Rubrivirga marina: one gene and its partner. The protein of the gene in region 1 binds, or shares a complex with, the protein of each later gene. Links are inferred from orthologs where the notes say so. Each region holds a gene or a part of one and is shown in the gene's direction. Other genes may lie near its edges. The genes, in order: pfkA and rny.

Region 1 (5,825 bases):
ATCCCGGAGCTCAACCGCCGCCACAGCTACCCCGCCACGAAGGCCGTCGGCCAACTCGTGATGATGCTGCTCGGGATCGCGATCATGGCGCTGCCGTTGCTCTGGGAGTAGGGGCGCTCGTCAGGCGGCTCACGGGCCGTGAGGCGGGCGCGCCGCGTCCCATGCCACCGACTCCGCGAGCCCATCCTCACGCCCGACCTCCTGCTGGCCGCGTACCAGATCGGCGTCTTCCCGATGGCCGACGCCGACGGGTCGATCGCGTGGTATGCGCCGGACCCGCGCGCCGTCCTCCCGCTCGACGCGTTCCACGTGCCGAAAACGCTCGCCAAGACGGTCCGCCGTGGGGAGTTCGAGGTGGTGGTGGACCGGGACTTCGAGGGGACCATGCGCGCGTGCGGGGCGCCGGCGCCGGACCGACCGGAGACGTGGATCTCGGAGGAGATGGTCGAGGCCTACGTCGCGCTCCACGACCTCGGGTACGCCCACTCCGTGGAGTGCTGGCAGGACGGGGCGTTCGCGGGCGGGCTCTACGGCGTCGCGCTGCGGGGCGCGTTCTTCGGCGAGAGCATGGTGACGCGCGTCCGGGACGCGTCGAAGGTGGCACTCGTGCACCTCGTCGAGCGGCTACGGGCGGGCGGGTACCAGCTCCTCGACACCCAGATGGCGACGCCTCACCTCGAGCGGTTCGGCGTGGTCGAGATCCCGCGCGAGACGTTCGAGCGCCGCCTCGGCCTCGCCCTCGCCGCCGAGGCCGACTGGGCCGCCATTGAGCGGACCGAGGGGGCGGACCGGTAACACTCGGGCGCGTCGGGCGTTCACCCCTCCCGTCGCCCCGTCGCCCCGATGCTCCGTCTCGTCCTCGCCCTCAGCCTGACCGCCCTCGGCGCAGCGTGCAGCTCCCGCCAGTCCGAGCCCGGGTTGCCCGCCTCGGTCGAGCGCGCGCCCGAGGCGGAGGTCCTCCCGGCGACGCCGCCGGTCTCGAACGCCGCCCCCGTGGTCGCGGCCGCTGCGGCCGACGCGCCCGCCGACACCGTCGAGGCCGCCGAGCAGGCGACGCGGGCCACCTTCCGGCAGATCCTGGACGACGCGGCGGCGCAGGACGTGGCCTCGCGGCCGTACGGCGAGATCGTCCAGTGGGTCGGCGAGCAACTCCTCGGCGTCCCGTACCGCGCCGGGATGCTCGACGCGCCCGCGTCCGAGACGCTCGTCGTTGACCTCACGGCGTTCGACTGTGTGCTCTACATCGAGAACGTCCTGTCGCTGGCGACGGCCATCGCGACGGGCGAGACTAGCTACCAGGCCTACACCGACGGCGTCCGCACGCTGCGGTACCGCGACGGCGCGCTCGACGGCTACTGCTCACGGCTCCACTACTTCTCGGACTGGATCCGCGACAACGAGCGCCGCGGCACCCTCCAGAACGTGACGCAGGCGATCGGCGGCCAGCCGTTCGAGAAGCGGCTGACGTTCATGGGCGAGCACCGCGACGCGTACCCCAAGCTGGCCTCGGACTCGACCTACGCCTGCATCCTCGACATGGAGGCCTCGCTCGCCGGCACCGAACTGTTCTACGTCCCCCAGGATCGGATCTCGACGGTCTACGACTCGCTCCGACCCGGCGACATCATCGCGACGGCCACGAGCATCGGCGGGCTCGACGTGACGCACACCGGGTTCGTTCACAAGACGGACGCCCACACCGGGTTCATGCACGCCTCGCTCTCGTCGGACCGCGTCAAGATCTCCGACGACCTCCAGAGCTACGTCCAGGGGATTTCGAGCCAGGTCGGCGTCGTCGTCGTCCGCCCGCTGGACCCGCGGGGGTGAAGGAGCGAGAGGATCGGGAGCGGGGCGGTGCGGTCTGAGTCGAGCGCGTCTGCCAGTTCCCGGTTCCCCTTTCCCATCGCCGGCGAGCGCCGCGAGCCTCACGCTGTCTTCGTCGCGCACGGCCGGCCGTCTCGCCCGATCTTCGGGTGTCTCCCCACACCACTGGCATGGACCTCAAGCGCATCGGCGTGTTCACCTCGGGCGGCGACTCGCCCGGCATGAACGCGTGCATCCGGGCCTCGACGCGGCGCGCCATCGCCGAGGGCCTCGAGGTCATCGGGATCAAGCGGGGCTATGCGGGGATGATCGACGGCGACTACGTTGAGATGGACCGGCAGTCGGTCTCGAACATCCTCCAGCAGGGGGGCACGATCCTCAAGAGCGCGCGCTCGGAGCGGTTCCGGACGCCGGAGGGCCGCGCCGAGGCGGCCGCCAAGCTCCGCGAGGCCGGCATCGACGCGCTCGTCGCGATCGGCGGCGACGGGACGCTCCAGGGCGCGACGCACCTCGCCAACGAACACGGGATCGCCGTCGTCGGCTGCCCCGGGACGATCGACAACGACCTGTTCGGGACGGACGAGACGATCGGGTTCGACACGGCGCTCAACACGGCGCTCGACTCGATCGACAAGATCCGCGACACGGCCGACGCCCACGACCGGCTGTTCCTCGTGGAGGTGATGGGCCGCGACACCGGGTTCATCGCGCTCGCGTGCGGCATCGGCGGCGGCGCCGAGCTCGTCCTCATCCCGGAGATGATGACCGACGTCATCTCGATCAAGGACCGGATCCTGTCGCTGATGGCGGCCCAGAGCCGGTCGAGCATCGTGGTCGTGGCCGAGGGCGACGAGCTTGGCGGGGCCCACCGGATCCGCCAGGCGCTCGCCGAGGACCCGGCGTTCGACCGGATCGACACGCGCGTGTCGGTCCTCGGCCACATCCAGCGCGGCGGCTCGCCGACGGCCCGCGACCGCGTCCTGGCCTCCCGCCTCGGCGCAGCGGCCGTCGAGGCGCTCCTCGAAGGCCACGACGGTGTGATGGTCGGCATCGTGAACAACGACCTCAAGCTGACGCCGATGCGCAACGTGTGGGCGCGGAAGAAGGACGTCGACTACGACCTCCTCCAACTCACGGCGCTCCTCAGCTAGCGGCCCGACCTCGTCGGCCTCGGCGCCGAGGCCGGCGGGGTCACCGGACGACCACGAGCGGTCGGGCGGTGCGCTCCGTCCCGGCCGTCAGCACGATCCGGTACGCGCCGGGCGCGAGGGCGGAGACGTCGAACACCGCACGGGTCTCGCCGCGCGGGCGGGGCCCCTCGACGAGCACCGCCACGCGTCGGCCAAGAGCGTCGACGACCGTGAGGGCGACCGCCTCGGGCGCGTCGAGGGCAAAGCCGACGGAGACGAGGGAACGGGCCGGGTTCGGGGCGGGAGGATGGAGGCGAAGGGCCGGAGCGGGAGATGCGCCAGTGGCGACGGGCGCCGCGAACGCCTCGCGGACGAGTCCACGGAGCGCGACGTAGGTCGGCACGACGTCGGCGAGCGTGCCGCGGGTGATCAGGACGCCCCCGAGGCCCGCCTCCAGGTCGATCCACGGCGCGACGCCGGTCTCGCTAAGTGCACTGGCCACTCGCAGCGAGCTGTCGAGGCGGAGGTCCTCACGCCACACGCCGAGGCCGTAGCGGATCACCTCCGACGGGGCTCGCTCGGGGTAGGCGTCCATCACCGGCCCGTACGGTGTCGCGACGAACGCGGCGCCGGCGGTCTGGTCAGAGAGGATCGTCTCGACGGTTTCTGAGGCGAGGATCTGCTCGCCGTCGGAGAGGCCGCCACCGAGCATCATCTCGAGGAAGGCGGCGAGGTCGTCGGCCGTGCCGCTCGCGCCGCGGGCGATGCCGGGGTTGCGGGAGCTGTCGTAGGCCGTGCCGACGAGCCCGAGCGGGCCGGCGAGGACGTCTCCGAAGAGGGCCGTCCACCGCCGCCCGGTCTGGAGCTCGGCCATCCGCGCCGCGAGGTGGAGCGAGGCGTCGCCGTGGGCGAACGCGGCGCCCGGCTCCGCGACGAGGTCGAGCGTCACGACGTCGTCGACGCACGCCGGGAGCGTCGTCGCCGGGTCATTCAGGCAGGCGGGGGCGTCGACGCCCAGGCCGGTGGGGAAGCCGGAGACGTGGGCGGCGAGCTGGCGGACCGTCACACCGCGCTTGTCCCCCTCGGTGTCCGGAAAGAAGCTGGCGAGCGGGGTGTCGAGGTCGAGCGTCCGGTTCGCGTCGAGGGCCGCGAGGACGGCGCCGGACAGCCACGACGTCGTGGTCCCGAGCGGGACGACCTCTCCGAGGGCGCCGTCGCCGTACGCCGCGCGGTAGCGGACCGTGTCGGCGTCGACCACCACGAGGACGGCGCCGCCGCCGAGCGCCACCAGGGAGTCGGTGAGGAGCGCGTCGATGGCGCTCGCGTCCTGCGCCGCGCTTGGGCCAGCACCGAACCACAGAGCGAGGAGGGCGGAGGCGAGGCGCATGGCGGGCGGGGGCTGGCCGGTGGACGCGGTTCCCGCCCTCGGGCTTACTCCCGTTCGACCGTCATCCGGACCTCGTTCGTCCCGCGGTCCCAGCGGTAGGCCAGGTCGTCGACGAGCCGGCGGATGAGGTGGAGGCCGTAGCCGTGCTCGGAGTGCTTCTGAACGACCTCCTGGGCCGGCGTCGCCGGCGCCGACGTCGGGTCGAACCGGATGCCGCGGTAGCGGATCACGACGGTCAGCCGGCCTCGGCCGGGCGCGCCGCGGACGACGACGTGCCCGCCGTCGGTCATCCCGTGCTCGATGGCGTTTGCCACCGCCTCGTCGACGGCGAGCTGGAGGCGGCGCGCGCGCGCGTCGCCGAGGCCGGCCGCCTCGGCCCACACGCCGACGCGGCGCCGCACCCGGGCCAGCTCGGCCGTGTCGCCGCGCACGCGCATGCTATGGGCCTCCGCGCCCATTAGGCGCCCTCGAAGGACGTGACGGCGCCCTCGACCGTCTCGTGCATGTCGAACACCGTCGGGAAGCCGAGGAGGTCGAACACCTCGAACACCCGCTCCGGGAGGGCCGCGATCTTGAGGTCACCGCCCCCGTCGCGCGCCGGCTCCACGAACGCCATGAACACGCCGAGGCCGGCCGACGACACGTAGTCGAGCCCGGACCCGTCGGCGACGAGCCGGGCGTCGCCGTCGTCGAGGCAGGCCTGGAGCGCGGCCTCGAAGTCGGGCGCCGTGTGGGCGTCGAGCTCGCCGCGGAGGGCGAGGACGCGGACGGGCGCCTCGGGCGTGCCGGTGCGGCGGTCGAAGGAGACGGAGAAATGGCTCATCGGGTCGGGTGTAGTCGGGCGAAGTCAGACCGGGAGGTCGGGGTCGGCGGGGAAGGCCGCGCGCTCCGTGACCGGCGGGCCGTCGGAGACGTCGGCGGGCTCGACGGGCTCGCCGCGGCCGGTCCACCGGAGCAAGACGAACGTCGTGTCGTCGTCGGGCTCGTCGCTGCCGGACCACGCGCGGTGCTCGGCCAGGAGGAGGTCGCGGAGGTCGAGCGCGCCGACGTGGGCGTGCTGCTCCACGAACGCCGCGAGGCGGTCGTAGCCATACTCCTGGCCTTGGGCGTCGCGGGCTTCGGTGAGGCCGTCGGTGTAGAGGAGGAGCGTGTCGCCGGGGGCCAGCTTCACGCACTGCTCGCGGAGCGTCTTGCGGAACGTGGCCCCGGCCCGGTCGAGGCCGATGGCGAGCCCGTCGCCGCGGAGGAGCCAGCGCCCGCCGTCGGGCCGCTGGCGGTCGCGGACGAGCACGGCCGGCGTGTGCCCTGCGCGGGCGAGGGCGAGCGTCCCCTCGCGGGCGTCGACGACGGCGTAGACGGCGCTCGCGAACACGCCGCGGCCGAGCGACGGCGCGAGCGCGTCGTTGGCGCCGGCCAGGAGCTCGCCCGGCGACCGCGTGAGGCGGCTGCCGGCCTGGAACACCCCTTTCAACTCGGCCATGTAG
Region 2 (5,851 bases), 1.6 Mb from region 1 along the record:
CGGCCTCGACGCCGGTCCCGCTCGTGCCCGCCTCGGACACGCCGTCGGCCCGGCTGCTGGCCCGCGTGCGGCGGCGGCTCGCCGCGCTCGGCTTCCGCGAGCTGTACACCAACTCGCTGGTCCCGAAGCCCACCGCCGAGGCCTTCGCCGACGCCGCGTGGACGGGCCGCGAGGGCGGCCCGGTCGAGACGCTCAACCCGATCTCGCAGGAGATGGCGGCCATGCGGCCGTCGCTGCTGCCCGGCCTCGTGGCCGTCGCGAGCTACAACCAGGCGCGCGGCGCTGGCGCCCTCCGCCTGTTCGAGGCCGGCCACGTCTACCGCCAGTCCCACGCCGCGACGGACCTCGTCGAGGGCTACCACGAGCACACGTCGCTCGTGCTCGGGATGAGCGGCGAGACGCCGGCGACCTGGAACGGCCCCGCCCGCGCCGCCGATGTCTACGATCTCAAAGGCGTCGTGACGGACGTCCTCGCCGACCTCGGCATCGACGGGGTGACGGAGACGCCGCGGCCGGCGCCGGAGGGCCTCACGGCCTACGCCCTCGACCTCCACCTCGGCGACGTCCGCCTCGGCAGCCTCGGCCGCCTCGCAGACGGGGTCGGCGACGCGGCCGAGCTCCAGGAGCCCCTCTTCGTCGCCGAGCTCGACTGGGACGCGCTCGCGCGCCTCGCCGACCGCGACGAGCCGGCGCGCTACCAACCCATCTCGCGCTTCCCGACGGTCGAGCGCGACCTCGCCCTCATGATCCCCGAGGCGCAGGCGGCCGGGCCGCTCCTCGACACGATCCGCCAGTCCGGCAAGCCGCTCCTCCAGGACGTCCGCGTGTTCGACGTGTACCGCGGCGAGGGCGTGGCGGGGGGCCAGAAAAGCCTCGCCGTCGCGCTCCGCTTCGGGGCCGACAAGACGCTCCGCGACCAGGAGGTCGACGGCCGTGTGCGGCGGATCGTGAAGGCGCTGGAGAGTCAGCACGGTGCCACGCTCCGGTCCTAGCGGCCGTTACGGCCTGATCAACAAGTGCATAGCCGGCGGATGGGGGATCCCCCGGAACGGTTCGTGTCTATCTTGACCTCCTACCGCCTGCCCGCATGGAGCCCACCGCCCCGTCCGAGGCCGAGCCGGGTCGTCCCGACCCTCGGCCCGAGTGGCGGTCGCTGAGCCATCTCCGCGACCGCGTGGACGCGGCTGTGCGTGAGATCGAGCGGCTCCGGTCGGAGAACGCGGCGCTCGCCAAGCGGCTCCTCGAGATCCAGGAGACCGGCGCCGGCGGGAGCTCTCCGTCGTTCGCCTTCGGCGAGGGCGAGGACCCGGCGGCGCTCAAGGCCCGCGTTCAGGGGTTCTTGGACCTCGTAGACGGGCTGCTCCAAGCCGGCGAGGGCGCCGGCGGCGACGGCAGCGCCGACCCGCCCCCGGCCGCATGAGCTCCGCCCTCCCCGTCTCCGTCCGCGTCCGGATCCTCGACCGCGACTACCCGCTCCGCGTGGCGCCGGGCGACGAGGACTACACGGTCCACCTCGCGGCCCGCGTCGACGAGCGGCTCCGGCGGCTCCGCCAGCAGCTCCCGTCGCAGCCCGACATGACGCACGCGGTGCTCGTCGCGCTCGAGCTGGCGGAGGAGCTGTACGCCGCGCGCGCCGAGACCGACCGCCTCCGGGCCCGCCTCGAGATCGAAGCGGCGTCGCTGTCGGAGCAGATCGAGGCGGTCCTCGGTGGAGGCGACGGCTCGGCCGGGTCCGAACCCGAGGCGCCTGAGGAGTAAGGAGCCGGCCGGACGCTGCGACTCCTCTCACCGGCCTGCCGAGGCGGGCCGCCTCGGCGGCTCCGGGGGAATTCGCGGTCTCTCTCGGAACGACACACCGGCCAGCGCGATATTGGGGACCGCGCGGCTCGGGCCAACCCCCCGACCGCGCCCACCGGCTTGTAGCCACCGCATGGGAACCTGAACAGCGTTTACCGCGGAGGCTCCATTTAGGACCTGACCATCAGGCCGCATCCCGCGGACGGTCCCCGTCCCGGGTTGGGGCGCTCCGGCGCCCCGCCGCGGAAGGCGAGAGGGTCCGAGGGGTCTCCACATTGTCAGACGAGCAAGGTTCTCGTCAAGCGCTGCAGGCTGGTGCCTCTGTCCGACCCGGACGGACGGCGGGATTCCGCCGCCCCTGGACGGGTCCCTGCGCGAGCGCCCTGGGGAGCCCCCGGGGCGCTCGCGTCGCACCGTTTCCCGTCGCCTCCACCGCTGATGGACCCGATCACGCTTGCCCTCGCCACCGCCGGCGTCGTCCTAGCGCTGGCCGTCGGATTCATCGGCGGGCGCGTGAGGAGCGGCGGGACCGCGGCGGCCCAGTTCGAGGCCGCCGCCCGCCGGGCCGAGGACGTCGCCGCGCGCGCCGAGGCCGAGGCCGACCGCTTCCAGGAGCGCGCCGAGGCCGCCCAGAGCGAGTTGGCCACCGCCCGCGACGAGGTCCGCCGCCGCCGGGCCCGCCTCGAGACCCGCGTGGCCGAGGTCAAGGAGCGCCACCAGAAGACGCGCGACAAGCTCGACGCCGCCCGCGCCCGCGTCGACAAGAAGGCCAAGCGGGTCGCCGCCCGCGAGAGCGCGCTCGAGACGGCCGCCGACGCGCTCGACGCGCTCACCGCCGCCGCCGAACGCCGCCGCGCCGAGGCCGACACGCTCCGCGAGCAGGTCCAGGGCCTCGCCACGTCCGTCGGCCGCCGCCAGCAGGAGCTGGCCGGCCGCGAGCGGGAGGTCGACGAGCTCCAGGCCCACCTCGACGAGGCCACCGCCCGCCTCGACCAGCTCGTAAAGGAGCACCTCGCCAAGCTCGAACAGACGGCGTCGCTCTCGCGCGAGGAGGCCCGCGACCGGCTCGTCGCCGAGCTCACGCGCGAGGCCAAGCTCGAAGCGGCCGGCGCCGTCAAGGACGCGCGCGACGAGGCCAAGCGGACGGCTCAGCGCGAGGCCACGAAGGTGATCCTGAAGGCCATCCAGCGGCTCGCGGCCACGGCCACCATCGAGCACACCGTCTCGGCCGTCCCGCTCAAGAGCGACGACATGAAGGGCCGCGTGATCGGCCGCGAGGGGCGCAACATCCGCGCGTTCGAGGCCGCGACGGGCGTCGAGGTCATCGTCGACGACACGCCCGACGCCGTGCTCGTGTCCGGGTTCGACCCCGTCCGCCGCGAGGTGGCCCGGCTCGCGCTCGTCCGCCTCCTCGACGACGGCCGGATCCACCCGGCGCGGATCGAGGAGGTCGTCGAGGCGACGCGCGAGGAGATCGACGCCGAGATCGTCGAGGCCGGCGAGCAGGCCGCGCTCGACCTCCAGATCCACGGGCTCCACCCCGAGCTGATCCGGCTCGTCGGGCGGATGAAGTACCGCGCGAGCTACGGCCAGAACCTCCTCCAGCACTCCGTCGAGACGGCCAAGCTGGCCGGGCTGATGGCGGCCGAGCTCGGGCTCGACGCCCGGAAGGCCCGCCGCGCCGGCCTCCTCCACGACATCGGCAAGGTGATCGAGGGCGACCTCGAGCAGCCGCACGCGATCGCGGGGATGGAGCTGGCCCGCCAGTACAAGGAGCACCCGGACGTGGCCAACGCCGTCGGCGCCCACCACGACGAGGTGCCCATGGCGACCCCCATCGCGCCCATCGTCCAGGCCGCCGACGCCGCCTCGGGCGCGCGCCCCGGCGCCCGTCGCGAGGCCCTCGAACGGTACGTCCAGCGCCTCAAAGGGCTGGAGGGCATCGCCTCCGATTTCGAAGGCGTCCTCCAGGCCTACGCCATCCAGGCGGGCCGCGAGATCCGCGTCGTGGTCGACACCGAACGGGTGTCCGATGCCGTCGCCGAGACGCTGGCCCGAGACATTTCGCGTCGGATTGAACGCGAGATGGAGTACCCTGGGCAGATCAAGGTGACGGTCATCCGCGAGGTGCGTGCCGTCGCCGTCGCCCGCTAGCCGACCCCGACGTTCCCATGGCCCCCCTCCTCCTCGACCTCGCCGTCCTCTACCGCGCCTTGGCCTTCGGCGCCGACGGCGACCTCGACCCCGCCGAGTCCGACGCCATGCGCACGGCGCTCGAGGCGTGGGCGCCCGGCGAAGATCCCGCGGGCGTCGACCATGCCCTGCGCGAGGCCGCTCTCGTCGACGCCCGCCGCACGGCGCTCGAGGCGGTCCTCGACCGCGTCCGCAACCGACTCGGCGCGTCAGGCCGCGCCCAGGTCCTCGCCGACCTCCGCCGCGTCGCCCGCGCCGACGGCCGCGTGACGCAGGGCGAGGAGGATCTGATCCACCTCATCGAGCGCGCGCTCGGGCCGGAGTCGGCCGAGGCGTAGGGCCGAGTCCCCCGCCTCGACGCCGAGGCGGACCGACTCAGCCGCCGCTCACCGGGGTGATGAGCGCGACCTCGTCGCCGTCGTCGAGCGCCGTCTCGGCCGGGACGTAGCGGCGGTTGACGGCGAGGCGGATGACCGGCCGGTGCCGCGCGACGGGCGCGTGCGCCTCGGCGAGCCGGTCGAGGAGGTCGCCGGCCGTCGCGCCCGCGGGCACGGCCGCGTCCAGCTCGGACGCGCCGAGTTCGCGGCGGAGCACGTCGAACAGGAGGACGCGGACGGACAGGTCGGGCACGGGTCGGGAAAGGCTTGAGATCGCGGGGAGGGCCGGTGAAGCTGGAACGGCGCTCCGGACGACTCGATCCAAGCCGTCCTTTCTCACCGTTCTCCTCCCCCCATGGCATCCACCAACGGCTCCTCCAACGGCCAGGCCCAGCGGGCCGGCAAGCTCGACGGCAAGGTCGCGCTCATCACCGGCGCCGGCGAAGGCATCGGCGAGGCCATCGCCCACAAGTTCGCCTACGAGGGGGCCTCTGGCCTCCTCCTGGCCGGCCTCCCCGACGACCCGCTCGACGAGGTCAAGGCCGACATCGAAGAGCAGTACCCCGGCACGGCCGTCGAGACGTTCGCCAAGGACCTCGGCGTGCAGGAGAACGCCGAGGCTGCGGTGAAGGCCGCCGTCGACGCGTTCGGCAAGCTCGACGTGCTCGTCAACAACGCGGGCGTGCTGCCGAAGCTGGCCGAGCTCCACGAGTACCCCGTCGAGGACTTCGAAAAGCTCATCCACAACAACATCTACACGGCGTTCCACATGACGCGGGCCGCGCTGCCCGAGCTCCAGAAGACGCGCGGCAACATCGTCTCGGCCGGCTCCGAGGCCGGGTGGAACGGGTCGCCCCAGTTCGCCCCGTACGGCCCGACGAAGGCGTACATCCACGCGCTGATGAAGGGCGTGGCCGGCGAGCAGGGCCAGTACGGCGTCCGCGCCAACGCCGTCTGCCCCGGCCCCGTCGACACGAGCTGGACGCACAAGGAGACCGGCCCGATGGACGCCGACGCCGAGGAGACCATCGTCTTCTCGACCGCGTTCGGCCGCCGCGGCACGACCGAGGAGATCGCCAACGTCTACGCGTTCCTCGCCTCCGACGAGGCCAGCTACGTCACCGGCGCGCTCTGGCTCGTCGACGGCGCGACGACGATCGTCCACGGCCTCCCGGGCAAGCAGGTCCCCGACGAGATCCGCCAGGAGCCGGAGGGCAAGCTGACGCTCCGGTTCCAGCGCGCCTCCGACCCGGCCGACGCGCCCTCGACCTAGGCCCCTGCCACCGACCGCCTCGGGCCCGAGGCGGACCGACTCACCGCCCGCCCCGGCACCGCGCCGGGGCGGGCGCGTTGGTTTCAGCCCCTCTCCCCCAGTGTCATGCTCCTCACCAGCACCTCCCTCGCCGACGGCGCCCGCATCGCGCCGACCTTCGCTTTCTGCACCGCCGCGCCGGACTCCGGCGACCACACCACGCACGGCGACG

The links.
Region 2: pfkA (region 1) and rny share a complex: the UniProt entries of both Bacillus subtilis proteins name them as parts of the possible RNA degradosome complex. The link is inferred for Rubrivirga marina from one-to-one orthologs.

Annotation. Positions count from the first base shown.
Region 1 is NZ_MQWD01000001.1:2,598,784-2,604,608, forward strand. What follows is about bases 1,092-3,984. They hold pfkA (6-phosphofructokinase), read left to right. Parts: upstream 1,092-1,994; coding sequence 1,995-2,975; downstream 2,976-3,984. Other genes in these bases: BSZ37_RS10735 (N-acetylmuramoyl-L-alanine amidase-like domain-containing protein), read left to right, coding at 1,092-1,827; BSZ37_RS10745 (serine hydrolase), read right to left, coding at 3,016-3,984. In the rest of the region: BSZ37_RS10725 (ZIP family metal transporter), read left to right, coding at 1-111; aat (leucyl/phenylalanyl-tRNA--protein transferase), read left to right, coding at 139-795; more of BSZ37_RS10735, read left to right, coding at 844-1,091; more of BSZ37_RS10745, read right to left, coding at 3,985-4,341; BSZ37_RS10750 (ATP-binding protein), read right to left, coding at 4,386-4,778; BSZ37_RS10755 (STAS domain-containing protein), read right to left, coding at 4,799-5,164; BSZ37_RS10760 (PP2C family protein-serine/threonine phosphatase), read right to left, coding at 5,189-5,825. UniProt on the Bacillus subtilis protein: Catalyzes the phosphorylation of D-fructose 6-phosphate to fructose 1,6-bisphosphate by ATP, the first committing step of glycolysis.
Region 2 is NZ_MQWD01000001.1:1,000,015-1,005,865, reverse strand. What follows is about bases 1,675-4,593. They hold rny (ribonuclease Y), read left to right. Parts: upstream 1,675-2,235; coding sequence 2,236-3,951; downstream 3,952-4,593. Other genes in these bases: BSZ37_RS03960 (MoaD/ThiS family protein), read right to left, coding at 4,366-4,593; BSZ37_RS03965 (TerB family tellurite resistance protein), read left to right, coding at 3,969-4,328; BSZ37_RS03975 (cell division protein ZapA), read left to right, coding at 1,675-1,758. Also shown: pheT (phenylalanine--tRNA ligase subunit beta), read left to right, coding at 1-992; BSZ37_RS03980 (hypothetical protein), read left to right, coding at 1,088-1,420; more of BSZ37_RS03975, read left to right, coding at 1,417-1,674; more of BSZ37_RS03960, read right to left, coding at 4,594-4,620; BSZ37_RS03955 (SDR family NAD(P)-dependent oxidoreductase), read left to right, coding at 4,723-5,640; BSZ37_RS03950 (YbhB/YbcL family Raf kinase inhibitor-like protein), read left to right, coding at 5,746-5,851. UniProt on the Bacillus subtilis protein: Endoribonuclease that initiates mRNA decay. Initiates the decay of all SAM-dependent riboswitches, such as yitJ riboswitch. Involved in processing of the gapA operon mRNA, it cleaves between cggR and gapA.